Regions from separate parts of the Herminiimonas sp. GW821-FHT09C12 genome, predicted to be linked through region 3. Evidence: riboswitches for the same ligand, from Rfam matches in the RefSeq annotation. Region 3 holds a riboswitch; each other region holds the start of a gene.

Region 1 (10,615 bases), on a different contig from region 3:
TGCAACCGTACTGCCAGAAGTGGTCAGTGTGCCGCCTTGTTCAACGGTGCCGTTCGTACCAGTTAATGTTTTACCTGCAGTATCAGTTACACCATTGGATACGGTGAATTGCTGTGCATAAGCGGGCAAGGCGAAAACGGCTTGAAGCGCTATAACCAAGGGCAGTGGCCGCAGTTGCAGGTGATCGAAACGCATATTGTGTCTCCGAATAAATTGCCGGATTATGCGGAGCGCAAATGACAACTTGATTACCGTTTTATTACCATTTGATGAATTGGCCACATCGCCTTTAAGCCGTCTGGTTATAAGCAAATGAGAATTCCGTCATTATCAAATGGCGGTGCACAAGGTATCCTGATGGCCAAGGTTTGCGGCGCTTTCAGCTATTCGCTATAATGAGAATAATTCTCAAGTAGTTTGCGCTGACGAAAGTCCACCATTGCAGTGTATTCAGGCGGCTCTGTCTGATACCTGTGACAGTTCAGTCCCGACTGGTAAAATACGCGCTCCCTTTTTCCCAGGAAAAGTCAGGAGCGCCTCTTGGTATGCGTTCACAGCTTTGTTCGCCCGCTTGTCCGTGATAACGGCAATTTGATATTTAGGATGTATTGATTTTATGGCTGCTTTTGACACTGTTCGCGTTCTGTCTGTTCATCACTGGAACGACACGCTGTTTTCCTTCACTACAACGCGTGAACCAAGCTTCCGCTTCGAAAGCGGTCACTTCGTCATGATCGGTCTGCCGATCGACGGCAAAAATGTGTTGCGCGCTTACAGTATTGCCAGCCCGGCGTGGGAAGAGCATCTGGAATTCCTGTCGATCAAGGTGCAGAACGGTGCCTTGACCAAACATCTACAGAATTTAAAAGTCGGCGACGAGATGCTGGTTGGCCGCAAGCCAACCGGTACTTTGGTGATTTCCGATCTGTTGCCGGCAAAACGTTTGTTCCTGTTCGGTAGCGGCACAGGCTTGGCACCATTCATGAGCATCATTCGTGACCCGGATACCTACGAGCGTTTCGATCAAGTTGTTTTGGTCCACGGCGTGCGTCTGGTGAGCGAATTGGCTTACCGTGAATACGTCGCCGATGAGTTGCTGCAAATCGAAGGCTTGGGCGAAGAAATCGCTGCCAAGCTCTTGTATTACCCAACCGTGACACGTGAGCCATTTGCCAACGAAGGTCGTATTACGACTGCCATTTCTACCGGCAAGATGTGCATCGACCTCGGCATCGATCCTATGAGTCCATTGACTGACCGCGCGATGATTTGCGGTAGCCCGGATATGTTGAAAGACACCGCAGGCGAACTCGACAAGCTCGGCTTTGAAGTATCGCCGGGCATCGGTCAGCCAGGTGATTACGTGATCGAACGTGCATTTGTTGATCGTGGCTGATGCAATAAAGATTCATGAAATATCGCTTATGCCCTCAATAGGCTAAGCAGAAGAAATGGCGCTGAATGTTGAATGAACATTCAGCGCCATTTTTTTGCGTGTATCAGTCGTACATGGGTGTGGGAATGTGCTTCCATTTCGTTTCTTCTTCACAATTCTTTACCTTATGGAATCAGGGATTGTCTTGATAATCCCCTGCAGACTCGTTATCGTTAGGCACCGTTGTTAGATGCTGTCGTTGATGCGTCAACGATGTCGCCAGCCATTCCATTCTTCCGGATAGCCAGCCAGTTCCGCTAAGGGCTCGCATTGGTTTTGCACTATCCGGGAAACATAGAAATACCCACGTTGTTACACGATTGTTTGCGATTGTCGTCGTGTCATGCAGCTTGCTCCAGATTTGTTCCCGCGTCGTAGTCAGCAAAAATAAGCGGCGCTTTCGCTCTCATTAAAATAATTATTTACACACTGAATGTCTCTGCCCATGAAGTCTTCATCCTTCCTTGCTGGCCTGCGCCAACGTCTCTTCAGTCGTTACTCTTTGATCGCATTGCTGATTGTGCTGGTAGCCGGCCTTAGCTATTGGGGATGGCACAAGTTCTATGGCAAAAAAGATCCGCGTGAGATTTATCAGGTTGCGGAAGTGCAGCGTGGTGATATTCAGGACCTGGTGACGGCGACTGGTACCGTGCAACCGCTCGAGTATGTGGACGTCGGTGCGCAGGTATCGGGGCAATTGAAGAAGTTGTATATCGAAGTTGGCTCGGTTGTGAAAGAAGGCGACTTGCTGGCCGAGATTGATCCGACTGTGTTCCTCGCAACCGTCGATGCACGTCGTGCGGGTTTGCGTAATCAATTGGCGACGATGAAGGACCGTGAATCGCAACTGGCACTGGCGACTTTGCAATACAACCGTCAAAAGAACCTGATGGCAGCCGACGCCACTACGGCCGATTCCTTGCAAACTGCGGAAGCAGCATTGCGTTCGGCGAAGGCGCAAATCGATGCCTTGCAGGCGCAGATCGAACAAACACAATCAACCCTGCGTGCGGATGAAGCCAACCTCAATTACGCAAAAATTTATGCACCCATGGATGGCACGGTTGTATCGCTGACTGCACGCCAGGGCCAGACCCTGAATGCGAACCAGACTGCGCCGACGATTTTGCGGATTGCCGATTTGTCGACGATGACGGTACAGACTCAGGTGTCGGAAGCAGAAGTAGGCAAGCTGCGCAAAGGCATGGAAGTTTATTTCACTACATTGGGCAGCCAGGGACGTCGCTGGTACGGTGCTTTGCGCAAGGTTGAGCCTACGCCTACCGTGACCAATAACGTGGTCTTGTACAACGCCTTGTTTGATGTACCGAATAAAAACCAGGCTTTGATGCCGAGCATGACGACGCAAGTTTTCTTCATTGCGGCAACAGCCAAAGATGCATTGTTGGTGCCGACTGCAGCAGTGAGTACCAGCCGCGGTTCCGGAAATACTGGTGGCCGTCGTGAGCGCGGTGAAGGCGGCGAGCGTAACCCTGCTGAAGCAGCCGAACGTAAACCAGCAGAGCATAAGGACAATGCAGCCAGCGACAAGAAAGCAACGGACACAATTGCGGCACCTGCAGCAGGTGCGGACAAGGCCAAGGCCGGCGCGAACCAGTTTGCGAATATGAGTCAGGAAGAACGTCGTGCTGCCTTTGAAAAAATGTCGCCGGAAGAACGTGAAGTAATGCGCGAGCGTCGTCGTGCGCTGCGTGAAGCAGAAAAACTGGCTGAAACACCGGCGACTGAAACTGCCGCTGCAGCAGTGACTGCGAAAAAAGACGAAGTGAAATCCGCCAAAGGTGAAAAAGCGCCAGCCGGCACGACTATCGCCAAAGGCAATTCGCCGGTGGATACGCCTGCTTCCAGCAGCGGCTTTGCCGAACAAAGTACAACGCGGGCAGCGCGTACCGGCACTGTGAAAGTGATAGGCAAGGACGGCAATATCGAACAACGCAAGGTTGAGCTGGGCGTGACCAATCGCGTGCAGATGCAAGTCTTGAGCGGTCTGGAAGAAGGCGATACGGTCGTACTTGGTATGAAGTTGCCGCCATCGACCAAGCGTTCGGCTGCTGCAACTAACCAGCAAGGCGGTATGCCGCCCGGCATGGGCGGACCATCGGCACGGGGTCGTTAATGAACGAGCAGATGGATATGGACGCCGTCAGCAACGCGACGCGTGCGCCTGACGAGACGCCGCTGATCGAGTTGCGCGGCGTCACCAAGACTTACCGCAATGGCGGGCTGGAAGTCGAGGTGCTGCACGGCATAGACCTGAAAATCTATGAGGGCGAATTCGTCGCCATCATGGGCGCATCCGGCTCGGGTAAATCGACGCTGATGAATATCCTCGGTTGTTTGGACAGACCGACGACCGGCAGCTATCACTTCATGGGACGCGATGTGTCCGGTTTCGACCGCGACGAGCTGGCGATGTTGCGCCGTGATGATTTCGGTTTCGTGTTCCAGAGTTACAACCTGATCGCATCCGCCAGTGCGGTAGAGAACGTCGAAGTGCCGGCCATGTATTCCGGCCTGCCACCGGCCGAACGACATGCGCGAGCGCAAGCCTTGCTGGCGGAACTGGGCCTGGCCGAACGCTCACATCACCGGCCGAATCAATTGTCCGGTGGCCAGCAGCAGCGGGTGTCAATTTCTCGTGCGCTGATGAATGGCGGTCGCATCATCCTGGCCGATGAACCGACCGGTGCGCTGGACAGCAAGAGCGGGCAGGATGTAATGAAGCTGCTGGCGGATTTGTCGGCGCGCGGACATACAGTCTTGCTGATTACGCATGCGAAGGAAGTGGCCGATCATGCGCAGCGCCTGATTGAAATCAAGGACGGACATATCCTGTCCGACCCGGGACCGGCGCAGCAGTCACCGACGCAGGAAGTATTTGTGCGACCGGTGGTGGCCGGTGTTGGTTCGCGTCTGGCCGATATGCTGGAAGCGGCCAAGATGGCGTTGCGTTCACTGCGCGCGAACTTCTTCCGTTCGGTGTTGACCTTGCTGGGTATCGTGATTGGTGTGGCCTCCGTGATTGCAATGCTGGCAATCGGCGACGGTGCCAAGGCGGAAGTGGTGGAGCGTATCAGTGCGATGGGTTCCAACCTGTTGTTGGTGCGTCCGGGTGTGCCGAATCAGCGCGGCTTCAATAGCACCGCGACATTGGTGGTGGATGATGTGCGCGCGATCGATGAATTACCGAATGTGCTGGCCGCAGTGCCGGAGCAAAGCAGTAGCGTCACCTTGCGCTTCGGTACTTCGGATACTTCAACCAGCGTGACGGGTACCTCAGCCAAATTCCCATTGGCGCGGCAATGGCCGGTGGCACAGGGTACTTTCTTCAGCGAAGAAGACGAATCGAATTACGCTGCGGTCGCAGTACTGGGCAAGACCGTCGCCACAGCATTGTTTGGTGAAGACAATCCGATTGGTGAATTTGTCCTGGTGAATAATCTGTTGTTCCAGGTGGTCGGTGTGATGTCGGAACGCGGCGCTTCGCCGATGGGTTCGGATCAGGATGATGTGGTGTTCGTGCCGTACTCAACCAGCAGCCTGCGTTTGTCCGGCCAGCGCTATCTGCGTAACGTCACGGTGGCGGTAGAAAACGTCGATCACATAGATAACACGCAGGAAGAAGTCGACAAATTGCTGCTGGAACGCCACGGTACCGTCGATTACCAGATCCGCAATATGGCTTCCATCATGGAAGCGATGGAGCAGACACAAAATACGCTGACTATCCTGCTTGGTTCGATTGCTGCGATTTCGCTGCTGGTTGGTGGTATCGGCGTGATGAACATCATGCTGGTGTCGGTGACTGAACGTACACGAGAAATTGGTATTCGCATGGCAACTGGTGCACGTGAGGCCAACATCATGCAGCAGTTCCTGATTGAAGCCGTGGTGGTATCCGCAATTGGTGGCGCCATCGGTGTGATTGGTGGATTGGCGACGGCAGCAGTGATTGATGCCTTCGGTACGCCGATTAAATATTCGCCGACACCGGTCTTGCTCGCCTTTGGTTGCGCGTTCATGACGGGATTGGTGTTCGGTTATTTACCAGCTAAAAAAGCAGCGCAACTCGATCCTGTGGTTGCCTTGTCGGCAGAATGAAATGACATCCATGACTACACATTTTATTTTTCGTCGTACCCGTCTCGCGCTTGCTGTTGCAGCGCTGATGACATTGAGCGCGTGTGCCAGCCGTATCGATGCAACGCGGCCGAATCTTGAGTTGCCTGCAACCTGGGCCGAAGCATCACCTGCCGGCATTGAATTGCAGCGCGACTGGTGGCGCGGTTTCGGTTCGGATGAATTGTCTGGCTTGATCGATCAAGCCTTGGCGGCCAATCCGGATTTGAGTATCGCGGCAGAACGCGTGACACAAGCAGAGATTACGGCACGTAGTGCCGGCGCATCTTTGTTCCCATTGTTGACGGTGAGTGCGAATACCAATGTTGGTTCTAACAAGCCGGGACCTGTCAGTACCGGCTGGAACAAAACAGAAGGCTCCGGTGTGGCGCTCAGCATGGCCTACGAGGTCGATGTATGGGGACGTGTCGCGGCGGTTGCCAGTGGTGCCAACGCATCGCTGAATGCCAGTCGCTACGATCTGGAAACCGTCAGGCTGACGCTCACAACCGGCGTTGCGAATGCTTATTTCCAAACACTGGCTTTGCGTGTGCGTTTGCGTGTTGCAGAGAACAATCTGGCGATTGCCGAAAAAGTGTATGCGATAGTCGAGGCGCGTTATCGCTATGGTTCCGCATCCGCGCTGGATATGAGCCGCCAACGCGGCACCGTACTCACGCAACGTAATACCCTGTTGCCTTTGCAAGTACAGGAACGGCAAACCGTAAGTGCCTTGGCAATTTTGCTTGGACGTCAGCCGCAAGCCTTGCAGGTCGCTGAACAAAATTTGACTACGCTCAATGTGCCGGAGGTCAGTCCGGGTTTGCCATCGACATTGATTACACGTCGGCCAGATATAGCGAGTGTGGAAGCGCAACTGTATGCGGCTGATGCCAATGTCGCAGCGGCGCGTGCTGCATTGTTGCCGACTATTTCATTAACAGGTGCTGCTGGTAATTCCAGTGCTGCTTTGCTCGCGCTTGGTAATCCGGCGTATAGCGTGGGCCTTACCGCTTCCATCGTGCAAACTTTATTCGATGGCAATCGCTTGCGCCTGCAAGTGGAAACCAGCGAATCGGTACGTCGTCAATTGATTGAAAATTATCGTCGCACGGTTTATGCATCGTTGAAAGAAGTCGATGATGCGCTCAGCAATGCGGGTCGTAATTTTGCACAGGAACAGGCGCAAATCGAAATCAAGAAAGAAGCAGAGCGCGCATTGAAATTATCCGAGTTGCGTTATCGCGAAGGTGCGGACGATTTGAATACGCTGCTGGATGCGCAGCGTACTTTGTTCACGGCAGACGATACATTGGCACAACTGAGGTTGTTGCGTCTGACCGGCACCACTGATGTATTCAAAGCATTGGGTGGTGGCTGGAGCAGGCCGCAAGTCGAAGCGAAGTAATAAGATGGATGATGGAGAATATCCATCATCCACGGATCAAGCAGATTGCAATGCCGGGCGACGTGACATCCGGTAAATACTTCCCAGCAGCAGCGTGATAGTCAAACTTGGCAAAGCGGAACCGACTACCGGCCATAGAAGTGGGCAGATGTGGAAGGCAGCAATGCCGATCAGCCAGATGGCAACAGGTACGACATTCACACCTTTATCTGTCGCTTGTCCCTTCGCTGCCAATTGCGAAATGACGACGCCGAACAAAGGCACGAAGACCGAGCTGAGCAAGAGCAGGAAAGGTTCCAATCCGTGCATAGGCAGGAAGAGTGCACAGCCGGTGGCAACCAAGGCGAGTGTAATGCCCCAGAAACGTATCGTGAATTTTCCATTCAGGAAGTTGAGCGAGACTGAACCGGAATACACATCGCCGTAAGCATTATCCATCTCATCAATCAGAATCAGACCAAGCGCAATCAAGCCACCTTGTGCCAGCAATAAAGTGGTCATCAGATCGGCACCAGGATTGGATGTGCTGACGATCAAGACGCCTAAGGCGTGACACCAGATATTTGCCACAGCAAAGCCCAGCCATGTACCGCGGAAGGTGCTGGCGCCAGCTTTGCCATAACGGGCAAAATCAGCGACCAAGGGCAGCCACGACACCGGCATCGCCATCACCAGATCGATTCCGGCCAGCGTACTCATAGAACCGTCACCGGATCTGTTCCAGATTGCATCCAGACCTTGTACTTGCGCTTTCAAGACAAATTGATAGGTCAGCCAGATCAGCGAAAGAATAACCAAAGGCAAACCGAAGCGACCGACAAACCAGCGCACCAAACCTATCATCGAACCGGTTGCAAGGCCAACTAGCAGCAGACCCCAGAACAGCGCCGTGACATACGGCAACCAGATTGCGTCTATACCTGTGATGTCCTTGATCAAGGCAGTCGTACCATCGCGCATGACGACTAGTTCAAACGCGCTCCAGCCTATCAATTGAACGACGTTCAAAATCACCGGCAGTTTGGCGAACGATGTACCCAGGGTTTGGCACATCAATACCGGACTGGACAGGCCGCGTTCAAATCCTATGTAGGCAACCAGGCCGAGCAGAGCTGCACCGAGCAGCGAGCCGACGATAATGGCGAACAATGCTGTCTGCGTACCGAGAGCGGTGCCGAGAAATGCACCGATCTGCATAACGAGCAAGCCGACGCCGAGACTGAACCACAGTGCAGCGTGATCGCGGAAGGAAAAAACTCTGTCAGCCGCAGGAATAGGTGTGAAGGCGGCATTGCTTGCTGCCGTAGGTGCGTTTGGTAAAGCCATCATCGTCTTTCAAAATAGATGGCAGGTAAGCGGATTCGATGCCGGTGTACGGCGATGGATTGTGTGCTTTCCTGCGCGAGAATTATCTCAATCAGGTTCAACGGGTATCTCTCACCCACGCATCAAATGCGCAGGACCCCGAGCCAAGAAGGTCAAACTGGGCGCTACTTTGAGCCAAAAACGGCGGATAGGCAAGTTGTATGTAGCGGGAAAGCGGCTAGGCAGAAGGCGTAGCGGGTAGTTGAATGCAGAAATTGCAGAAGAAAGTGTCGGGCCGCACGATAAAACAGGGAGGGGGAGCGGCCCGACGAAAACACATAAATACTGTATGTATGAACAGTATGCTATCACAGATCAGGAATGTCACAAGTTATTCATCGACAGGCGATATACTTAAGTTGACGCACTGCAATGTTGCAGCGCTTAGCCTCCTTGACTGTTTAATATGCCCGCTTCTCGCCGTAATTTCCGCATCGGATTAGCCACTAGCCGTACTCACCAAGACGCCCGCGACTCCGCACTGGCCCTCTTACTCAATGGTAGCCGCGTTGCGATTGAAGAGCATTTGCAACCTGAATTGATCGTGGTCGGGCGCACGCTGGATGCCATGGATCATCTCGGTTTGTTGAAAGATTATCCGCGTATCGAACGTTTCCCTTACGGTCGGCATGGCGGTTTGATGAAGCTGGTTTCGCGCGTGGTGGATAGTGATCCAGAGCGTCGATTGGATGCTGTCATTTACTTGATGGATCCGGTCGATCCTTCGTCGACATTCCCGGAAGCAGTCGCTTTGAAGCGGCAATGCGTGATTCATGGCAAACCGTTTTTATCGACGCTGGCTGGTGCACGTGAATGGCTGGAGCTGGAATCGATCGCGATTGGCGCAGCGCCAAATCACGAGCTGGATGCTACGTTCGATTTGAAGAATGAAGGCATTGCGATGATTGCCCACGATGCGATGAAAGATCGCATGCTGGACATTGCAGAGCGTCATTTTGCGCTATTGGATCAATTTGGATTCCGCTGTGCGACTGGCACGACGGGGAGTTTGCTGAACAAGCTCGCACAGAAAATCAAAGGCGAAGAAGCCGGCCGCAATTGGGTCCAACCTTATCTGAGCGGCCCGATGGGTGGTGATGCGCAGATCGCAGAATTGATACTGGATAGGCAGCAGTGTCGTCGTGTTTTGTTTTTGGAAGATCCGCATGTCGCGCGTCAACACGAAGCGGATATCCAGTTGCTGGAACGTGCGGCGCGCACGGTGACGGATTATGCGCTGTGTATCAGTAACGAGAAATGCGGAGAGCGGTGGCTGGATTTGCTGGAGCAGCGCGTCAGTTTGTGCAGAAGTTAAGTGGGTATTTAAAAACTGACCGATAGCAAAAAGGCCTTCACGATCATCTGATCGTGAAGGCCTTTTTTAATTACAGACCCAGACGTGCAGTTGCTTCATCCATGGCAGCTGCATTCCATGGCACAAAGCCGGTCATGCCAATTTTGGACAATGCATTTTTACCTGCTTCGTTTTCCGATAAATTCAGCAACAGGTTTTTGACTTTTTCGCGTTCTGCGTCACTCAGTTTTTTCGAGGCCAGGAATTGCTTTATTGGAATCGGTTTCGTTTCGCCCAGTATGCGGCCGCCTTTGGCAACCCATGCTTTTGCAACACCGGCCGAACCAGTAACGCCGGCATCGACAAAGCCGTTTTCAATCATGAACGGTACGGCGTCCTGATAGCGAGTCGGTGTGTATGTTTTTTCCGGATTAGGGAAGCGTAATTCGTGCAGATTGGCGGTGAACATCACTGTGGTGATGGATTCTACCGACGGTACGCCGATTTTCTTGCCACGCAAATCCTGCATGGATTTCAATGGCGATGCTTGTGCAACCATCACGCGGGCGCGGTAATCAGTAAAACCTTTGGCGGTGACCAGACCTTCATAACCGTTCTTTTTCACTGCTAGCAGGCCGACATGGGCAGGATGTATGAATGCCAAGTCGTATTTACCTTCGGCCAGGCCTTTTTCAAATACTGCGTATTTGTCGACGGTTTGCAGTTTCACATTCTGTTTCAGCTCTTTTGACAGCAATTGCAGAAGTGGCTTGTAACGCTCACTGGCTGGGCCGCCGTCCTGGTAGGTCACACCTTCGTTTATGGCCAGGACCAGATCTTGTGCCGCTGCGGAATTGATGCCCGCCGCCAATACTGTCATTGCCAAAAGAGATGCGAGTTTCATAAGCGGCGCTCCGTATAGAATTGTTTTTATTGGGTAACTAAATGTAGTCTGAATGTTACATTAACAAAT
Region 2 (10,615 bases), 370 kb from region 3:
TGTTGCGGATCAACTCGACATAGGCGCTCACCAGCGGCCGCAACCAGCGCGGTCCCTGCGTGCGCGCCCATGCGCCGAAAATACCGACGGCAACACCGAGTACGCCGCCGACTGCAATCAATTCCACCGTCGTCAGCACGCCTTTGACGAGCACGCCGGTGTAATCGAAGGTCGACAGAAAATCAAATTGATAAGCCACGCTAGCTCCATTTCCTACAAGTGAGGTGCATTTCTGACAGCGCCTGTTTCAGCATGCATCCGCAACATGATGTGCGGATGCGTTTGCTTTACATATTGGCTGGCAGCGGCAGACCCAACCATTTTTCGCTCAAGGCATTGAGTGAGCCGTCCTTTTTCGCTTGTGCGAGGATGGTGTTCACTTTTTCCAGCAGTTTTTCTTCACCTTTGTTCAAGCCGATCGAGCATGGCGAGTTCTTGATGAGGAATTTTGTTTCTGGTTTTTTCGGTGGATTCTTCGCGATGATGGCAGCGGCGATCACGTTGCCGGTAGCAACCAGTTGCACCTGATTCGACAGGAAGGAACTGATGGTGCCGTTGTTGTCTTCATAGCGTTTGATGGTGGCGGTTTCGGGTGCGATCTTCGATAGTTCCAGATCTTCGACTGAGCCACGTGTGACGCCGATAGTCTTGCCTGCCAGATCAGCAGGAGCTGCGACTTTTTGATCAGCAGGGCCGAATACGCCGTTGAAGAACGGTGCATAGGCTGCGCTGAAGTCGATGACTTTTTCACGCTCGGGATTTTTACCCATGCTGGAAATTACCAGATCAACTTTTTTCGTTTGCAGATAAGGAATGCGATTGGCGCTGGTGACCGGAACCAGTTCGACTTTGACGCCCATCTTTTTCGCAATCAAGGTGGCAACGTCGATGTCCAGGCCTTGCGGTTTCATGTCGGTGGTGACGGAGCCGAATGGCGGGAAATCTTGTGGCACGGCGACGCGTAACACGCCTTTTTTCTGAATATCGTCGAGCGCATCGGCGCGCGCGAAACTGGTGAACAGAAGAGTACTGGCCATCAGGCCGATCAGGATTTTAGAGAGCTTCATTTTTTCATTTCCTTTCCAGGTGAATACGATAATGCATGCGATAGGGATGACGAGATAGTTGCTGCATTAGCCGCCCGGCTCGTCTTTGCCCGTGCGGTGGATTTTTTGGCTGGCTGTTTTTCGCTTGGGATGGTCGCTGCTGACTTCGATGCTTTTGCTGCAGCAACTGGCGTCAGCGCAGTACGCAATGCATTCAATGGATCGCTGGGAGCAACGTCGTACAGCGTGCTTTCCACAATTTGCAGATGGTCCAGCATCAGGCGCTCGGCTTCATCGATATCACCGCTTTCGAGCGCAGCTACGATATGCACATGGTCTTCGCAAGAATCTACTGCCTGTGATGGTGATTGACGCAACATTGCGGTCAAGGTGGTGCGTGCAGTCAGATCGCGCAGTGTGTCGGACAATAGATTGTTGCCCAGGCATTCGCACAGGCAGACGTGGAAATCGCCTAATAGATAACTACGCGCACCGACATCGTTGCCGGCAATCGCAGCCTGTTCGCGTGCGATGTGGTCGTGCAATTGGTTGATGGCAGTTTTGGAAAGTGGGCGTGCATGGCGCAAGAGGCCAAGTTCAATCACACGACGCGCTTCAAATGCTTCGCGTGCTTCGCTGGCGGTTGGCTCGATGACAAACCAGCCGCGGCGTGCGCTGACCATCACGATGCCGCGTGTTGCCAGGCGCATCAAGGCTTCGCGTATCAAGGTGCGCGACACGCCGAACAGATCGGCCAATTGCTGCTCGCCCAACCTTGTGCCGGGCGCGAGTTGTTTGGCCAGTATCGATTCTGTAATACGTGCAGCGATCTGGATCGATGATTTGAGTGGGTTCTCGGAAGTCATGACCATACCTCAGCAAGTTGTATGCCTATCTGATGGACAGTACTTGTATACAAGATTTAAGGCAAATATTTGTGTTGTTTTCCCTCTGATTTTCGTGCAAATGGATGGAAAAACAGGGCAGCTACGGACGGTGGCACTAGGTGTTTCTACGCTCACCATTCAGGTGCGTTGATGTCTTTTTGGTGCGGGATTGGTGGTTTGCTTGTGGCGGGATAATGCGATATGGCAATAAATTTCCGCCATAGATATATGGTGAGGCGGATATCGTCAGCTTCTATTGCCAAAAGAAAAAGCCGCATTGCTGCGGCTTTTTTATGGAGCGACTACTTAACTTAGGCTGTAACAGCTTCGCTGTTCGCTGGTGCTTCAACTTCATCCGTATCCGAACTGCGGATCAGATAATCGAAAGCGGAGAGCGATGCTTTAGCACCTTCGCCAACTGCGATCACGATTTGCTTGAACGGTACCGTGGTCACGTCACCGGCAGCGAACACGCCTGGTACCGAGGTACGGCCATGCGAATCAACTTCGATTTCGCCATGACGTGACAAGGCAACTGTGCCTTTCAGCCATTCGGTGTTAGGCACCAGACCGATCTGGATGAAGACGCCTTCCAGTTCGACTGTTTTGATTTCTTCGGACTTGCGATCCTTGTAAACCAAGCCGTTGACGCGTTTGCCGTCGCCGGTGATTTCTGTCGTTTGTGCCGACGTGATCACAGTGACATTGGCCAGGCTATGCAATTTGCGTTGCAAGACTGCATCGGCACGCAGTTCTGCACCGAATTCGATCAAGGTCACATGACCGACGATACCCGCCAGGTCGATCGCTGCTTCCACGCCGGAGTTACCGCCGCCGATCACCGCTACGCGTTTACCTTTGAACAGTGGACCGTCACAGTGCGGGCAATACGCAACACCTTTATTACGGTATTCGTTTTCGCCCGGCACGTTGATGGTTTTCCAACGTGCACCAGTTGCCAGGATCACGGATTTGCTTTTCAGCGAGCCGCCATCTTTCAGTTTGATTTCGATCAATTTGCCTGGCACCAGCTGGGAAGCTTGCTGCACATTCATGATGTCGACTTCGTAGCTGCGTACGTGCTGTTCCAGCGCGACGGCAAATTTCGGGCCGTCGGTTTCCTGTACCGATACGAAGTTTTCGATCGATAAAGTATCCAGCACTTGACCGCCGAAACGTTCAGCTACTACGCCGGTACGGATACCTTTGCGTGCTGCATAAATCGCAGCTGCAGCACCTGCAGGTCCGCCGCCGACGATCAAGACATCGTACGGTGCTTTGGCGCTGAGTTCTTCTTGCTTGCGCTTGTTACCGCCGGTGTCGAGTTTGGCCAGGATCTGTTCGATGCTGACGCGACCGGATTCGAACGGTTGCCCGTTCAGGAAAGTCGTTGGCACGGCCATGATTTCGCGTTCCTTGACTTCGTCCTGGAACAAACCACCATCGATCGTGACGGCACGGATGCGCGGGTTGATCAGCGCCATCACGTTAAATGCCTGCACGACTTCCGGGCAGTTATGGCAAGACAAAGACATATAGGTTTCGAAGTGATAGTCGCCGTCCAGATTACGGATCTGTTCAATGACTGATTCTTCGAGTTTCAATGGATGGCCGCCGGTTTGCAGCAGGGCCAGTACCAGTGAAGTGAATTCGTGCCCCATCGGAATCGCGGCGAATTGTATGCCTGCGTGAGCGTCTGGGCGCTTGATGACAAAAGAAGGTTTGCGTTCGTCGTCATCGGTGCGTTCGACCAGAGTGATCTTGTCGCTCAACACTACGATTTCTTGCAGCAGTTCCTGCAATTCACGAGATTTATCGCTGCCATCGAGTGACGCGACGATCTCGATCGGTTGCACGATCTTTTCCAAATAAGCGGCTAATTGGGTTTTGAGATTTGCATCCAACATGATGGTCCCTACTTTCTTTACGATTTAAATTAAGTCCTGCATGTCCGGGCCACACGGCCCGGACAATATTGCAACTACTTCAAATTACAACTTAGATTTTGCCGACCAGATCCAGCGATGGAGCGATGGTTTTTTCGCCTTCTTTCCATTTAGCTGGGCAAACTTCATTTGGGTGCTCTGCAACGTATTTAGCTGCTTTCAGTTTACGCAGTGTTTCCGAAACGTCACGAGCGATTGCATTGTCATGCACTTCCAGAGTCTTGATGACGCCTTCTGGATTGATGACGAAAGTACCGCGCAGTGCCAAACCAGCTTCAGGAATGTGTACGCCGAATGCGTTGGTCAATGCGTGGGTTGGATCGCCAACCAGTGGGAATTTTGCTTTGCCAACTGCTGGCGAAGTTTCGTGCCAAACTTTGTGCGAGAAGTGGGTATCGGTAGTCACGATGTAAACTTCTGCGCCCAGTTTTTGGAATTCTGCGTAGCTATCAGCTGCATCTTCAACTTCTGTTGGGCAGTTAAATGTGAAAGCTGCTGGCATGAAAATCAGAACGGACCATTTGCCCTTCAGGGATTGCTCGGTAACTTCAATGAACTTGCCATTATGGAAAGCTTGGTTCTTGAACGGCTGGACTTGAGTATTAATAAGAGACATGTCGTTATTCCTATACGGGGTTAAAAAATGGTGTGAGTACGAATAGTAGAGGACCATCAATCATTTGTATAATTGATTTATTTTACAAATTCGATTTGTTTTCGCTATCGACAAGCGTTGCAGCAACGTTCCTTCGCTAACGAACCACCTATTATGCAGTTTTACTGCGACTAGGGTATGACAGTCCTGTTTCCGGTATAAAAATGGATAGTAAACGGTGGATTTCAAGAGGAATCGGCATCTGTCCGACTATGACTTTATAATTTCATCCTTCGTGACGCTCAAGGCGTCTTTCGCTACAGATTATTAGCAAGGTGATATGACTACCCCAACAATCCAGACTCCACCGACCGGTATCAGTGCCGCCGAATGGCAGGTTCGTATCGATCTCGCCGCCTGTTATCGTTTATGCGCGTTAAAGAATTGGGATGACCTGATTTACACGCATATCTCCGCCACCGTGCCGGGCGAAGATGGTCGTTTTCTGATCAACCCTTTCGGCTTCCGTTTTGATGAAATTACTGCATCGAATCTGGTGAAGATTGATTTGCAGGGCAATATCATCGGCGATCAGACTTATCGCGTGAACGTGACCGGTTTCGCAATCCACGGTGCCGTGCATGCAGCGCGCGCGGATGCGATGTGCGTCATGCATTTACATAATGAAAATGGTGTCGCCGTCGGTATGCAACAAGGTGGCTTGCTGCCTTTGTCGCAACACGCGATGCGTTTCTATCAGCAGATGGGTTATCACGACTATGAAGGTTTGGCCTTGTCGCCAGTCGAGCAGACGCGATTGATTGAGCGCCTCGGTGATTATCCGGCAATGCTGTTGCGCAATCACGGCACGCTGATCAGCGGCCGCACGATAGCGGAAGCCTATGTATTGATGGATACGCTGGATAAGGCGTGTTCGTTCCAATTGAAAGCGCAATCTGGCGGCGGTCCGCTGAATATTCCACCGCCAGAAGTGTGTGCAAAAACGTACAAGGAATTGCTCGGCGACGGCTCACCCGAAGGCATCCTCGAATGGCCATCTTTGCTGCGCAAGCTCGATACCTTGTCGCCGTCCTATCGCGACTGATTTATTCATTATTCTTATCAACTAAAAAAGGAAAACTCATGCCAACTATCAACGTCCAATTATTTGAAGGTCGTACCGTCGAACAAAAACGTGCTTTCGTTAAAGCCGTCACTGAAGCAACTGTCGCCACACTCGGCTCCAGCGCTGAATCCGTCGATATCATCATCGAAGACGTGAAGCGTGAAAACTGGGCAACTGGCGGCAAGCTGTGGTCTGACGTTTAATCTTTATGTTGATGTACACGCGGCCATATCCGCACATTAGGCTGGCGGATGTCTGCTGTACATCAGTGACCTCATCTCGGTGATGACAGTGATGACGTTCTGCTCTGTGCTTTAATTCCCACATGCCAACTGACTCGAGTCTCGAAGACCTGCGCCGCTACGCGGTCGCGCGCACCCTGTTTACGCCGACCACACTGCCGGCAGCGATCCAGCGTCTGGGTTTTGTGCAAGCTGATCCGATTCGTGCCCCGGCTCGGGCGCAGGACTTGACGCTGCGCCACCGTGTCAAAGACTATCGTGCCGGCGATCTGGAACGTCGTTACGCGCGTCTGGCGATCGACGAAGATTGCCTGGTCAACTACGGCTTCCTGCCCAGCCAGCACTTGGCGTTGATGCATCCGCGTCAGGCCAAGAAAGTCTGGGATACCGAGACACAGCGCAAGGCCGCAGACGTGCTGGCCTTCGTGCGTGAACGTGGCGTGGTTCATCCGCGCGAGGTTGATCAGCACTTCGCGCACGGGCGTGTAAAGAACTATTGGGGTGGTTCGAGCAACGCCAGCACGCACCTGCTAGACGGTCTGCACTACCGCGGCCTGTTGCGGGTGCAGCGGCGCGATAGCGGCACGCGCGTTTACGAGGCGGCTATGCATCCGGCTGCAGACGACAGTCCCGCTGCAAGCGCCCGGCGCGCAGCTGCTTTGATTGACCTGGTGGTGAGCAAGTACGCACCGCTGCCAGCCGCCAGCCTGACCTATCTGGTGAGGTTGCTCGGCTACGGCGCACCACATCTGACGGCGCAGACCCAGGTCGCGCTGCGGCTGGCGCGCGAGCAGCTGGCCAGTTGCCGCATCGACGGGACCACCTGGTACTGGCCTGCCGACGAAACCCCCCGCTCGCGCCGTTACGCCATCGATGACAGACTGCGGCTGCTCACTCCTTTCGATCCCGTGGTCTGGGACCGGCACCGTTTTACGCTGTTTTGGGACTGGACGTACAAATTCGAGGCCTACACACCACCGGCCCGGCGCCAGTTCGGCTACTACGCGCTGCCGATGCTCTGGTATGGCCAAGTAATCGGCTGGGCCAATGTGTCGACGCGCGAAGGCCGACTGGAGGCAGCATTCGGCTATGTGGCCGGCGCAGCGCCAAAAGGTGCGGCATTCCGCAGTGCATTGGACGAGGAACTGCAACGCATGGAGCAATTCCTCGGCTTGTGTTGATGCAGAGGGCACTTGCACTTCAAGGCTTGATGGGCACCTCATGCGGCAAAATTTCCGATTGAGATCTGCGTGCAGTAGCGCACAGTAGCTTCTGCAGGGATGCGTTAAGGTAGCCGTTCATGCATAAGCAGTGCAGGAGTGCGACCATGAACAAGGCTTTTGTCAAAGAAACGGGCGACGACGATACGCTATCGTTGCAACCGGAGATGCCGCTAGACGTGAAGAATTACATCACGCCAGAGGGATATCAGGGTTTGCAAAATGAGTTATTGGAATTGGTGGAGGTCACACGCACCAATGTTTTGCAAAACGAGCAAGACGGTACAAATCAAACATCTCTGGAGTTTGATCCCGAGCGCACGCTGCGTGAAATAAACCAGCGTATCCACTATCTACAAACGCGTTTGGAGTCTGCAGAAATTGTTGATCCAAGCGTGCATGTCGATGGCGATCAAGTCTTCTTTGGCGCAAGCGTCACCTATAAAAACGAAATTGGCGAGCAACACACCGTCACCATTGTTGGTCTGGATGAGCTGGACCCGGCGCATGGCAAGATAAGCTGGCTTGCACCACTTGCACAAACATTGCTCGGTGCACACGAAGGCGACACCGTATTGCTGGAAAGTCCAGCCGGCACAGAGAAATTGCAGATCATGGACGTACGTTATCCACGCAGTAGTTGAACCGGATGCGGATGGCAGTGTCCTATAGATAAGCGCATAGGCATGAGATGTCTGTGACAAGTACCAGATGGAATGGCTTGATCAGCGTCAAGCCTTGCATGCCCTGAACACTCTTCATATAGCAAGGAGTTCCAAATGGCACATCATGATTCTTCAACAAAATCCAAGACAGTTACGAAGCATGCAGCAGCACCTGCATCACATTCGCGTGAAGAACGCCAATTGGATGATGCGCTGGAGCAAACCTTTCCTGCCAGCGATCCGGTAGCGGAGATGCCGACTGAGACGGTGGCATCTGAAGGAGAAGTAGCAAAAGAAACATTGCTCGATATCGCGATTGAAATGACTTTTCCCGCCAGCGATCCCATCTCGGTTTCATCCGGTATTACGCATATACAAAAATCACCGGATTCAGCCAACGCGCATTTCGATCATCAAAATAGTCACGAGTCGGAAAAAAGCGAGAAGAGTAAAAAATAGAAATCAATTCGTCGTGCCAGGCATTCGTTCTGCACATCTTTGATAGTCACGCCGCCTACTTCCACGCCTCCGAAGACTAGCCATCTTGCCAATTGATCCTGGTTAAGATCGGCGAAATTCGCTGCAAAATACAACAAAAATGCCATTTCGCACGCTTATTCTTTCGTGTTAGTATGCGGCCACGCTAGGGGTCCTGAAGAGCTAAACGTCTTCGGGTGAGAAAAAACCCTCCGTACCTGACCTGGATAATGCCAGCGTAGGGAAGCGCAAAGTCCACGCAATTTCTTTGTCCATTCCTTCGCACGCATTCGTTTTTTAACGCGATTGATTGAACAAAACATGTCTGCATCACACTCCCGTCGTTCCCTGATTGCCTTGGCTGTTGCGCAAGCTTGTGCATTTGCGCCTGCTGCCATGGCTGAATCTTCCGAAAACGTTTTGCCTGAAGTTGTTGTGACTTCCGATACAAGCAAGGACGGGATTGCGCGCAATGCGAGCATAGGTGGATTCTCGGAAGCGCCCTTGCGCGAGACGCCGGCATCCATCAGTGTCATCACGCGTGAACAGATGCAGGATCGCAGCATACGCACAGCCACCGACGCGGTGAAATACGATGCGAGCGTACAAAATTCCTATAACGCGGTTGGTCTGTCCGACTGGTTCGCGATACGTGGTTTTGTACTCGATCAGGGATCCAGTTATCGCAAAGATGGTTTGGTCATCCTCGCGCAATCGTCGATTCCGATGGAGAACAAGGAAAGCTTTGAAATTCTCAAGGGTTTGGCCGGTTTGCAGTCAGGTATTGCATCGTCGGGCGGCGTCCTGAATTACGTGACCAAGCGTCCTACCAATGCACCTTTGCGCACAGCGACGGTTGAGGTGAGTGAGCGTGGCACGCGCTATGCAGCGGTTGATCTGGGCGGGCGTTTTGAAGATCAGCGCTTTGGTTATCGCATCAATGCGGCAGTGGAAGATATACGTTCTTACGTGCGTGGTTCCAATGGCGATAGGCGCTTCGTGTCCGGTGCCTTTGATTGGCGCATCAGTCCACGTGCCTTGTTGCAAGTCGATGTCGACTATCAACATAAATCGCAATTGACGGTGCCTGGCTTTCAGTTGCTCGGCTCTGACTTGCGCATTCCTACCGGCGTCAGCGGCAAGACCATGCTGAACGATCAGCCGTGGAGCCGTCCAGTTACCGATGACACCAATAATCTGGGCGTGAAGTTTGAATATGAATTGAACGATAACTGGCGTACTACTTTGCAGGCCAACGCGTTTGCCTTGCGTAGAGATGATGCGGTTGCCTTGTCTGTCGGTTGTCCGGCAACTTTATCGTTCTCCAATTATTGTGCGAATGGTGATTACGGCTTATACGATTTGCGGCGCGATAATGACAAGCGCACAGTGAATACTACGCAGGCTTTGTTGCAAGGTAAATTCAGCACCGGCACAGTCAAACATGAATTGACGACGGGTGTATCGACATTGAATCGTCGCGATAGCTTTGCCGATTATTTGTTCGATTTCGTCGGTACCGGCAATATCTATAACCCGGTGTATTACAACTACACCTTGGGGCCGACGAATCCCGTCAGCCTGCGTCGCAAGGATAACGAGCGTTCGGTCTTCATGCAGGACATCCTGAGTCTGACGGATAAACTCAAGCTGCATGCCGGTGTGCGTTACACGCAATTGAAGCGCGATCAGTTCAATGCTGGTGGCACATTGCTGCGTCATACCGACGAAGGATTTGCCTTGCCGAATGTAGCCTTGGTGTTTAGTCCACAAGAGAACTGGTCTATCTATGGTTCTTACTCGGAAGGTTTGGACCCGGGCGGTGAAGTTCCTGACGGCGCGACCAATCAAGGCACGGTCTTGGATCCGTCGCGCAGCCGACAATATGAGGTAGGTGTCAAGACAGATATCACCAGCAATGTCAGTGTTGCGGCCGCTTTATTCCAGATCAAGCGCACCAATGAATACATCGATTCCAGCAATACCTATGTGGTAGCTGGCGATGCGATTCATCGTGGTGTTGAGTTATCCGCACAAGGTCGTGTCACGCGCAATCTGATGATCGGTGCCAGCATGACGGCCTTGCAAGCTATCGCGGAAAATACCGGTGATGCACAGATAGAAGGCAAACGCGTCGGTAATGTGCCCAAGCTCAAATCGGCTCTGTACATGGATTACGCATTGCCGCAAATGCCTGCGTTGAAACTCAACGGAACCTGGATCTATTCGAGCAGCAAGGAGTTTGTGCCGAATCGTGATATTCGCACCGCTATCCCTGGTTACAGCGTGTTGAATCTGGGTGCGCGTTATGCGACCAAGGTCTCCGGTGTGAAGACAACCTTCCGCTTCGGTGTTGATAACGTCTTCAATAAATTCTACTGGGGCGACGCATCGAATGCCTTTGGCGGGTA
Region 3 (10,615 bases):
GATGATGCCGTCCTTGACGTCGACCTTGTTCGGTAAGCCTAGATGTTCTTTCGGCGTAACGTAACAAAGCATGGCTGTACCGTACCAGCCGATTTGCGCAGCGCCGATGCCAGACGTGATGTGGTCGTAGCCAGGTGCGATGTCGGTCGTCAATGGTCCGAGCGTGTAGAACGGTGCTTCGTGGCACTGCTCCAGTTGCAGATCCATGTTTTCCTTGATCAGATGCATAGGCACGTGGCCCGGGCCTTCGATCATCACTTGCACGTCGTGCTTCCATGCGATCTGCGTCAGTTCACCCAGCGTTTTCAATTCGCCGAGTTGCGCTTCATCGTTGGCATCGTAGATCGAACCTGGACGCAAACCATCGCCTAAGCTGAACGACACGTCATAGGCTTTCATGATTTCGCAAATGTCTTCGAAGTGCTCATACAGGAAAGATTCCTTGTGATGCGCGAGACACCACTTCGCCATGATGGAACCACCGCGTGACACGATACCCGTCATGCGCTTGGCAGTCATAGGAACGTAGCGCAGCAACACACCAGCGTGGATCGTAAAGTAATCGACGCCCTGCTCTGCCTGCTCGATCAATGTGTCACGGAAAATTTCCCATGTGAGGTCTTCCGCCTTGCCGTTAACTTTTTCCAGCGCCTGATAGATAGGCACGGTACCGATAGGCACAGGTGAATTGCGGATGATCCATTCGCGTGTTTCATGGATATGTTTGCCGGTCGACAGATCCATCACGTTGTCGCCGCCCCAGCGTATCGCCCACGTCATTTTTTCCACTTCTTCGCCGATCGAAGAAGTGACTGCCGAGTTACCGATATTCGCGTTGATTTTGACCAGGAAGTTACGGCCGATAATCATCGGTTCGATTTCCGGATGATTGATATTGGCAGGAATGATGGCACGACCGCGCGCGATTTCGCTGCGCACAAATTCAGCTGTGATCTCTTGCGGAATAGCTGCACCGAATGACTGCCCCGGGTGTTGACGCCCCATCAGCTCGGCTAGTTTTTCGCCTTTTGGTCCGGAGTGTTTTAACTCTTCCAGATAAGCACGGCGATTCATGTTTTCACGGATCGCAACGAATTCCATTTCTGGCGTAATGATGCCTAGTCTCGCGTAATGCATCTGCGACACGTTCTTGCCTGCGAGTGCGCGACGTGGTTTGCGATGCAGATTGAAACGCAGTTCAGCCAGCTTGGGATCGTTCAAACGCTCGATGCCGTATTCTGATGTTGGGCCTGCTAGTTCTTCGGTGTCACTGCGTTCCAGTATCCACGGCAGACGTGGTGTGTCGAGGCCGGAACGGATATCGATTTTTGCTTCCGGATCGGTGTACGGGCCGGAAGTATCGTAGACATAGATCGCCGGATTTTTTTCGAATCCAAACGATGCGGCAGTATCGGATTGCGTGATCTTGCGCATGGGCACGCGAATATCCGGACGTGAACCTTGAATATAAACTTTGGTGGAATTTGGTAATGGTTGGATCGCTGCTTCATCTACCGTGGCGGTAGCGGACAGAAATTTCGGATTGGCATTCATTTTGGCTCCTTGGCTAACTACATTGGCTTGGAGCCAGCTCAGGAGGTTTCGAGAACATGTACCGTATCAGCTTGGACATCGATAAATACAATTCGGATGCCGGATGCAATACACGTTCTCGGTAGCTTCCCTTCGCTGGCATTATCCAGATCAGGTTCAAGGGTTTTTCTCACCCGGCAAATGCGGAACGCATCTACCTAGGACCCCTAGCTTTTTACTTCTACAACAGGTGAATCAAACTACGATTCGTAGTCTATGCCATAAAACGACTATGTCAATTGACCCACGTCAGACTTTTACATCTGACATGAATGGGTTACTGCAACGCAATACTCCATTCATGTCAGTTCTGGAAAATGGCAAGACTGCCATCTCCCAGAAACTGTAATACAACTAATGCGCTGTATTACTTAACCGTTGCGATGTGCAACAGATTGGTCGTACCGGATTCACCGAATGGCAAGCCAGCCGAGATAGCGATGTAATCACCCTTCTTGGCAAAACCTTCATGCACGGCCGCCGCCACTGCTTCGCTGACCATGTCATCAACAGAATGCACATCCTTGCCACCAACGATCGAGTGGATACCCCAAACCCATGCCAGACGACGTGCGGTCTTCAGTTCTGGAGTGATGCTCAGGATCGACGTAGTCGGACGTACACGCGCAGCGCTCATGCTGGTGCTACCGGATTTGGTGTATGTCACAGTAGCGACAGCTTTGATCGCAGCCGTGGTGTCACGCAAGGCGTTGCAGATTGCATCTTCCGCCGTTGGACGTGGTGTCACTTGCTGTGCATCGAGCAGCGTGCGGTAGACCGGATCGCTTTCCACTTCTCTGATGATGCTGTCCATCATTTGAACAGCACGAACAGGGTTCTTGCCGCTGGCCGATTCCGCGGACAACATCACGGCATCTGCGCCTTCGTAAATGGCGTTGGCAACGTCCGATGCTTCTGCACGGGTTGGCATAGGCGATTCGGTCATCGATTCCAACATGTGTGTTGCAACGATAGTTGGACGACCGTATTTACGCGATACACGGATGATTTCTTTCTGAGCGCGCGGCACTTGCGAGATCGGCAATTCAACACCCAGATCACCACGAGCAACCATGACGGAGTCAGAAGCTTTACAGATCGCATCGATGTCGAGCATTGCTGCTGGTTTTTCGATCTTCGATTGAATCAGGGCGCGGTCACCGATGATCTTGCGTGCGTCTTCGATATCAGAAACTTGTTGCACGAACGACAGAGCTACCCAGTCCACGCCCAACGACAATGCAAATTCCAGATCAACCAGATCTTTCGGTGTCATTGCAGGGATCGGCAGAATTGCGTCTGGCACGTTGACGCCTTTGCGGTTTGAAATCTTGCCGCCCGTAGTCACACGTGTGACGATGCGGTCACCCGAGTTGCTTTCGATCGAAACACGAATTTTGCCGTCATCGAACAACAGGTTTTGACCAGCTTTGACAACCGCGAACAGCTCAGGATGTGGCAGGTAAACGCGTGTTGCATCACCTGGAGTCTGATCGCGGTCGAGCACGAATTCCGAACCTTCAGTCAACATAGCGGAATCGCCATTGAAGGTGCCAAGACGAATCTTCGGACCTTGCAGATCGCAGAGGATGGCAACTGGACGGCCGTATTTGGTTTCCAGGCTACGCACGATTTCGTGACGTGCGCGGTGATCTTCGTGCGAACCATGGCTGAAGTTGAAGCGGAACATGTCCACGCCAGCTTCAAACAATGCGCTGATGGTTTCCACATCACCACTTGCTGGGCCCAGGGTAGCAACGATTTTTGCTTTGCGATTACGTCTCATGACAGATCTTCTTCTTAAATGAAAAATGAAAAATGGGTACCGCTATGCCTGCAATACAAACACAGCGGAAAATAAATTACAAAATCAGGATTGCGCGGAAATCGTTAACGTTGGTACGTGTCGGTCCGCTGACAATCAAATCACCAAGTGCGCTGAAAAAACCATAGCCGTCGTTATTCTCGAGCATGGCTTTTGCATTCAAGCCTTGCTCGGTAGCACGCGTCCATGAGTCAGGTTGATAGATCGCGCCGGCATTATCTTCGGAGCCATCAATACCGTCGGTATCGCATGCCAATGCGTGAATACCAGCCGTACCTTGCAGGGACACTGCCAGGCTCAACAAGAATTCTGCATTGCGACCGCCACGACCTTTACCGCGCACGGTAACGGTAGTTTCGCCGCCGGACAGGATGACGCATGGCTTGGCGAAAGGCTGACCATACTTCGCAACCTGTTTTGCCAATGCTGCGTGCACCATACCAACGTCACGCGATTCACCTTCCAGATCGTTGGACAAAATGTAGGGCGTAATACCAAGCTCGCGTGCCTTGGCTGCAGCAGCTTCCAGCGCATGCTGTGCTGTTGCCATGACGTGATGTTCATTGCGCGCAAAACGTGCATCGCCTGGTTTTGGTGTTTCGCCAGCGCCGGATTCCAAATGCTTCAAAATATTTTCTGGAATCTCGATTTTGTATTTTTTCAGAATCGCGAGTGATTCTGCGCAGGTAGTTGGATCAGGCAAAGTTGGACCGCTGGCAATCACACCAGGATCGTCGCCAGGTACGTCGGAGATCAACAGTGTAACGACACGTGCAGGTGCGCATGCCAAGGCCAAACGACCACCTTTGATTGCGGACAAATGCTTGCGCACGCAATTCATTTCAGAAATCGTGGCACCGCTTTTCAGCAATGCTTTATTCAATGCTTGTTTTTGTTCCAGCGAGATGCCTTCACCCGGCAAACTCAACAAGGCGGAGCCGCCGCCTGTGATCAGGCATAACACCAGATCATCTTCAGTCAAACCCTTGACCAGTTCCAGCATGCGGCCAGCTGCTGCACGGCCTGCTTCATCCGGTACCGGATGCGCTGCTTCAACAACTTCGATCTGTTTGCAATCAGCACCGTGACCATAACGCGTCACGATCAAGCCTTCCACTTTGCCTGGCCATGTATCTTCAACAACCTTGGCCATTGCGGCAGCACCTTTGCCGGCACCGATCACCAGCGTACGACCTTTGGCAGATTGCTTGGGCAAATAGGCAGGCATACATTTCTGTGCGCTCACAGCCTCTACTGCAGTGGCATACAGGTCATTCAAAAACTGACGTGGATCAATCGACATGGACGAGATACTTTTAAAAAATTTGAATCAAACCGACATCACACATCAGTGCAATGTCGGCCGCAGTACAAACGTCGTTGACGAATTACGCCTTGGCGATTTCGTGGTTCGACATGATTTCGATCGCGCGGCACAGTGCCGAGTGATCCAGACCGCTCATGCCGTTTGCTGCGCATGAATTCATCAGTTCTTGGGTGTTTGCTGTGTTAGGCAAAGACACGCCCATCGCCTTAGCACCTTGCAATGCCAGGTTCAAATCTTTCTGATGCAGTTCGATACGGAAGCCTGGGTTGAAGGTACGTTTAACCATACGCTCGCCGTGTACTTCCAGGATGCGGGAGTTAGCGAAACCGCCCATCAATGCTTGACGAACTTTTGCAGGATCTGCGCCAGCTTTCGAAGCGAACAACAGAGCTTCAGCAACAGCTTGGATGTTCAATGCAACGATGATTTGGTTAGCAACTTTGGTGGTTTGACCATCGCCGTTACCGCCAACCAAAGTGATGTTTTTGCCCATCAATTCGAACAATGGCTTAACGGTTGCAAATGCTGCTTCCGAACCGCCGATCATGATGGTCAACGATGCAGCTTTAGCACCGACTTCGCCACCAGATACTGGTGCATCCAGGTATTCGCAACCCAGAGCGTTGATTTTTTTCGCGAATTCTTTAGTAGCGATAGGCGAGATCGAGCTCATGTCGACAACGATTTTGCCTTTCGACAAACCAGCTGCAACGCCGTTTTCTGCAAACAGAACTGCGTCCACGTGCGGGGTATCCGGCACCATGGTGATGATGATGTCTGCATTTTTAGCGACTTCAGCACCTGATGCGCAAACAGTTGCGCCACCATCGACTAATTCTTGTGCTGGTGCTTTTTGATCATGCAAAAACAGTTGGTGACCACCCTTTTGCAGGTTCAGCGCCATTGGTGCGCCCATGATACCCAAACCAATAAATCCAACTTTTGCCATGACTGACTCCTGATTATTTAAGTGTATTAACTGCGGTGTATTAACTACATACTCAGTAAAAATACTAAGCGGCCCGATGTCGGACCGCTCAGTATGCTTAGAGACGCTACATTATAAGCCGTGCGCTGCGCGCCAGCCCAATCCTTCTACCGTACCAGCCTTAGGCTTGTACTCACAACCGATCCAACCCTTGTAACCGATTTCATCCAGGAACTTGAACAGGAAGGTGTAGTTGATTTCACCTGTACCTGGCTCAAAACGACCTGGATTATCTGCCAGTTGCAGATGAGGAATAACCGCGAGGTTGTTCTTCATCGTGTTCGCCAATTCACCTTCCATGCGTTGCATGTGATAGATGTCGTATTGGAAGAACAAGTTGTCCGAACCAACTTTGGCAATGATGTCCAGAGTCTGTTTGGTGCCGGTCAAGAAGAAGCCTGGGATATCGAATGTGTTGATCGCTTCGATCAACAACGGGATACCTTCTGCTTTCAATTTGGCAGCTGCATATTTCAAGTTGGCAACCAGAGTTGCTTCTGCTTGTTCATGCGTTACGCCAGCAGGCACAATACCGGACAGGATGTTGACCTGTTTGGTGCCGAGCACTTTGACGTATTCAATTGCTTTGTCCACACCAGCTTTGAATTCTTCTACGCGATCTGGATGGCAAGCGATACCGCGCTCACCACCAGCCCAGTTACCGGCTGGCAGATTGTGCAAAACCATTTCCAGATTGTTCTCTTTCAATTTCGCTGCAACATCAGCCGCAGGGAAATCGTATGGGAACAAGAATTCAACGCCTTTGAAGCCATTCTTTGCAGCTTGTTCAAAGCGGTCCATGAATGGGACCTCGTTGAACAGCATCGTCAGATTAGCAGCAAGTTTCGTCATCTTAAGCACCCTTAACGTCGAGGATTTCTTCGAATTCGTTGATCGCGTTGATTTCTGTACCCATCGCGATGTTGGTTACGCGCTCAAGGATGATTTCAACAACGACTGGCACTTTGAATTCTTTGATCCACTCTTGTGCTTTACGCAGCGCAGGTTGGATATCGTCTGGGTTGTAGACGCGAATTGCTTTGCAGCCGAGGCCTTCAGTAACTTTAACGTGATCAACACCGTACGAAGCGTTTTCGGTCGAGTTGATGTTGTCGAACGCCAGCGATACGCAGTAGTCCATCGTGAACATACGTTGTGCTTGACGGATCAGGCCCAGGTACGAGTTGTTCACCAGAACGTGAATGTATGGCAGGTTGAATTGCGCACCAGCTGCCAGTTCCTCGATCAGGAATTGGAAGTCGTAATCGCCTGTGATAGCAACGATTTCGCTGGTTGGATCAGCAGCCCGAACACCCAGAGCAGCTGGGATAGTCCAGCCCAATGGACCTGCTTGACCGCAGTTGATCCAGTTACGTTCTTTGTACACGTGCAGGAATTGACCCGCAGCGATTTGCGACAAACCGATGTTCGAAACATAGCGCGCTGTTTTGCCGAACACTGTGTTCATTTCTTGGTAAACACGTTGTGGTTTGATAGGCGTTACGTCGAAATCCGTTTTACGCAACATGGTGCGTTTGCGTTCTTGGCACTCAGCCAACCATGCATCACGGTTTTTCAGTTTGCCAGCAGCTTTCAATTCTTTCGCTACTTCGATCATCAATTTCAGTGCTGCACCAGCGTCGGAAGTAATACCGAGGTCTGGGCCAAACACGCGACCGATTTGTGTCGGCTCGATGTCGATGTGTACGAATTTACGATCTTTGGTGAAAACGTCGATCGAACCGGTGAAACGGTTAGCCCAACGGTTACCGATACCGAATGCGAAGTCCGAAGCCAGCATCGTCGCGTTACCGTAACGGTGCGAAGTTTGCAGACCAACCATACCGACCATCAGAGGATGATCATCAGGTACTGTGCCCCAGCCCATCAGGGTTGGAACGACAGGAACGTTAACCAGCTCAGCGAATTCGAGCATCAACGGTGTTGCGTTTGCATTGATCACGCCGCCGCCGGAAATCAGCAATGGACGCTCTGCAGCGTTCAACATGGTGATTGCAGCTTCGATTTGTTTACGGGTCGCTGCTGGCTTGTAGACTGGCAATGGCTCGTACAGATCTGGATCGAATTCGATTTCAGCAACTTGCACGTCGAACGGCAAATCGATCAGCACTGGACCTGGACGGCCCGAACGCATGATGTGGAAAGCTTGTTGGAACACTTGTGGAACCAGTGCTGGTTCGCGAACCATCACCGACCATTTTGTTACTGGCTTCGAGATCGTTTCGATATCAACAGCTTGGAAGTCTTCTTTGTGCAAACGTGCACGTGGCGCTTGACCAGTGATACACAAAATTGGAATCGAATCAGCGATTGCCGAGTACAAACCGGTGATCATGTCTGTGCCGCCAGGACCCGAAGTAGCGAGAGCAACACCGATATTGCCGGTTTTGGCGCGGGTGTAACCCTCGGCCATGTGTGTCGCGCCTTCTACGTGGCGTGCCAGAATGTGCTTGATCGTGCCTTGCTTTTGCATTGCGGAGTAAAACGGATTGATAGCTGCGCCTGGTACGCCGAACGCCTGATCAATACCCTCTTTTTGCATTACCCAAACTGCTGCTTGGGCTGCTGTCATCTTTGCCATTACATATCTCCATTGAAATGAAATTTTCCTAGCATCTATAGTAATTCTTATGCATTACTTTTAGAATAGGACAATTAATTAACCAATTAAATACTTCAGGTATCGAATGGACAAGCTCAAACAGATCGAAGCATTTGTGATGGCGGTCGAGCATAACAGCTTTGCGGCAGCGGCATTAGCCTTGCAAGTAACACCCGTTATGGTCGGGCGCCGCATCGATACTCTGGAGAAACGCCTGGGCGTCCGCCTGCTGCATCGCTCCACCCGTCGACTCGCCCTCACGGAAGAAGGTTCCGTCTATCTGGAACACTGCCGCAAAATGCTGGGCGAACTGGATCAGGCTGAAAGCGCACTCTCGGCGGGCCATAACAAGGTCACAGGTCATTTGATCGTTTCTGCTCCAGCCTCATTCGGCCGCCAGCATGTCGCGCCTTATGCACAGGAATTCCTGGAGCAGCATCCTGGCCTCAAGATGTCATTCAACCTGACAGATCGCGTCGTGGATTTGGTGCAAGAAGGTTACGACATGGGCATACGCATAGGCGGGAACATCGACCCCAACTTCGTGGCAATTAAACTTGCCGCCAATAAACGAGTCGTATGTGGCACCAAGGAATACTTCAAGAAGCACGGCAAACCAAAGACACTAGACGATCTTGCTAATCATAATTGTCTCTCCTTTAATCTTCAAGGCGGACAGCAACGCGGCTGGTATTTTAATTACCGTGGCAAAACCGTCTCTGTGCGTGCTCAGGGTAGCCTGGACTGCAATGATGGCGAGTTACTACATCGCTGGATGACTGAAGGCCTGGGCATCGCATGGCGCTCTGTATGGGAGATCCAGAGTCAATTAGAGAGTGGCATGCTGGAAACCGTGCTGGATGATTATGCAATCCCTGAATACGACATCATGGCGGTCTATCCGCAACAAAGAAACGTCCCAGCCAAAGTACGCCTATTCATCTCACACTTGAAAATGATGTATAGCCAGCCTGGTTATTGGAGCAGGTGAGCACTAACTTTTGCTTGCTTCACTAAGTTCGACACCACCCAACCCCAATAAAAAAAGCCCGCATCAGCGGGCTTTTTTGTAACAGACGTATTGCTATTAGGCTTTGAGAGTTGTCAGGACTTCATCCAACATCTTCTTCGCATCGCCAAACAACATGCGATTGTTTTCTTTGTAGAACAGCGGATTGTCGACACCAGCGTAACCGGAAGCCATCGAACGCTTCATGACGATCGAAGTTTCAGCCTTCCAGACCTCGAGCACTGGCATACCAGCGATCGGGCTGTCCGGATCTTCTTGCGCATCCGGGTTCACGATGTCATTGGCACCAATCACCATGACTACATCCGTATCCGGGAAGTCTTCGTTGATCTCGTCCATTTCCATCACGATGTCATAAGGTACTTTGGCTTCGGCCAGCAACACGTTCATGTGGCCAGGCATACGACCTGCAACAGGATGGATCGCGAAACGAACCTTGGTACCTTTGGCACGCAAGAACTTGGTGATGTCATTCACCGTGTGCTGAGCTTGTGCCACTGCCATGCCGTAACCCGGCACGATAACAACGCTTTTTGCTTCACGCAGCAGTTCTGCGGTTTCTTGTGCAGAAACAGGAGTCGCTTCACCAACCTGCTCTTTAACAGCGCCGCCCGTCTTCGGAGCACCACCACCAAAACCACCGGCGATCACGCTGAAGAAGTTGCGGTTCATCGCTTGGCACATGATGTACGACAGAATCGCACCTGACGAACCAACCAGCGCACCAGTCACGATCAGCAAATCATTGCCGAGCATGAAACCGGTAGCCGAAGCAGCCCAGCCAGAGTAGCTGTTCAACATCGATACGACAACCGGCATATCAGCACCACCGATAGCCATCACCATGTGAATACCGAACAGCAGAGCGATCACAGTCATGATGATCAACGGGGTCATGCCGCTGGCAACGTCAGGCGCATTAACGAATTCACGGCCAAACCAGATCACGAGCACCAAACCAATCAGGTTGATGAAGTGACGAGCTGGCAACAGCAATGGCTTACCGCCGATTTTGCCGTTCAATTTACCAAACGCAATCAGGGAACCTGAGAACGTTACCGCGCCGATGAAGATACCGACGTAAATTTCAACCTGGTGAATCGCCTTTTCAGCGCCTTCCAGATGGATAGACGGATCGATGTAGCTAGCGAAACCAACCAGTGCAGCAGCCAGACCAACGAAGCTGTGCATCAATGCAACCAGCTCCGGCATTTCGGTCATTTTGACCT

The links. A riboswitch is a leader RNA that binds a small molecule or an ion and turns the genes downstream of it on or off. The one in region 3 is predicted to bind thiamine pyrophosphate.
Region 1: another riboswitch for thiamine pyrophosphate. It lies ahead of AC07N2_RS10585 (purine-cytosine permease family protein); the one in region 3 lies ahead of thiC (phosphomethylpyrimidine synthase ThiC).
Region 2: another riboswitch for thiamine pyrophosphate. It lies ahead of AC07N2_RS03680 (TonB-dependent siderophore receptor); the one in region 3 lies ahead of thiC (phosphomethylpyrimidine synthase ThiC).

What each region holds. Positions count from the first base shown of each region.
Region 1 covers NZ_JBWKPC010000002.1:133,039-143,653, forward strand. Annotated here, with positions in the region: gene AC07N2_RS10560 (autotransporter outer membrane beta-barrel domain-containing protein) at 1-195, opposite strand, end outside; gene AC07N2_RS10565 (ferredoxin--NADP reductase) at 617-1,396, shown strand; gene AC07N2_RS10570 (efflux RND transporter periplasmic adaptor subunit) at 1,881-3,572, shown strand; gene AC07N2_RS10575 (MacB family efflux pump subunit) at 3,572-5,557, shown strand; gene AC07N2_RS10580 (efflux transporter outer membrane subunit) at 5,568-6,983, shown strand; gene AC07N2_RS10585 (purine-cytosine permease family protein) at 7,020-8,309, opposite strand; TPP riboswitch at 8,361-8,460, opposite strand; gene AC07N2_RS10590 (methylglyoxal synthase) at 8,755-9,663, shown strand; gene AC07N2_RS10595 (phosphate/phosphite/phosphonate ABC transporter substrate-binding protein) at 9,734-10,546, opposite strand.
Region 2 covers NZ_JBWKPC010000001.1:775,347-785,961, reverse strand. Annotated here, with positions in the region: gene AC07N2_RS03730 (amino acid ABC transporter permease) at 1-199, opposite strand, end outside; gene AC07N2_RS03725 (transporter substrate-binding domain-containing protein) at 288-1,067, opposite strand; gene AC07N2_RS03720 (GntR family transcriptional regulator) at 1,064-1,912, opposite strand; gene ahpF (alkyl hydroperoxide reductase subunit F) at 2,245-3,840, opposite strand; gene ahpC (alkyl hydroperoxide reductase subunit C) at 3,932-4,495, opposite strand; gene AC07N2_RS03705 (class II aldolase/adducin family protein) at 4,815-5,579, shown strand; gene AC07N2_RS03700 (4-oxalocrotonate tautomerase) at 5,618-5,803, shown strand; gene AC07N2_RS03695 (DNA glycosylase AlkZ-like family protein) at 5,926-7,023, shown strand; gene AC07N2_RS03690 (GreA/GreB family elongation factor) at 7,170-7,706, shown strand; gene AC07N2_RS03685 (hypothetical protein) at 7,842-8,186, shown strand; TPP riboswitch at 8,363-8,466, shown strand; gene AC07N2_RS03680 (TonB-dependent siderophore receptor) at 8,526-10,615, shown strand, end outside.
Region 3 covers NZ_JBWKPC010000001.1:408,722-419,336, forward strand. Annotated here, with positions in the region: gene thiC (phosphomethylpyrimidine synthase ThiC) at 1-1,554, opposite strand, end outside; TPP riboswitch at 1,665-1,772, opposite strand; gene pyk (pyruvate kinase) at 1,961-3,379, opposite strand; gene AC07N2_RS01920 (glycerate kinase type-2 family protein) at 3,456-4,721, opposite strand; gene glxR (2-hydroxy-3-oxopropionate reductase) at 4,807-5,694, opposite strand; gene hyi (hydroxypyruvate isomerase) at 5,806-6,585, opposite strand; gene gcl (glyoxylate carboligase) at 6,587-8,335, opposite strand; gene AC07N2_RS01940 (LysR family transcriptional regulator) at 8,442-9,347, shown strand; gene pntB (Re/Si-specific NAD(P)(+) transhydrogenase subunit beta) at 9,444-10,615, opposite strand, start outside.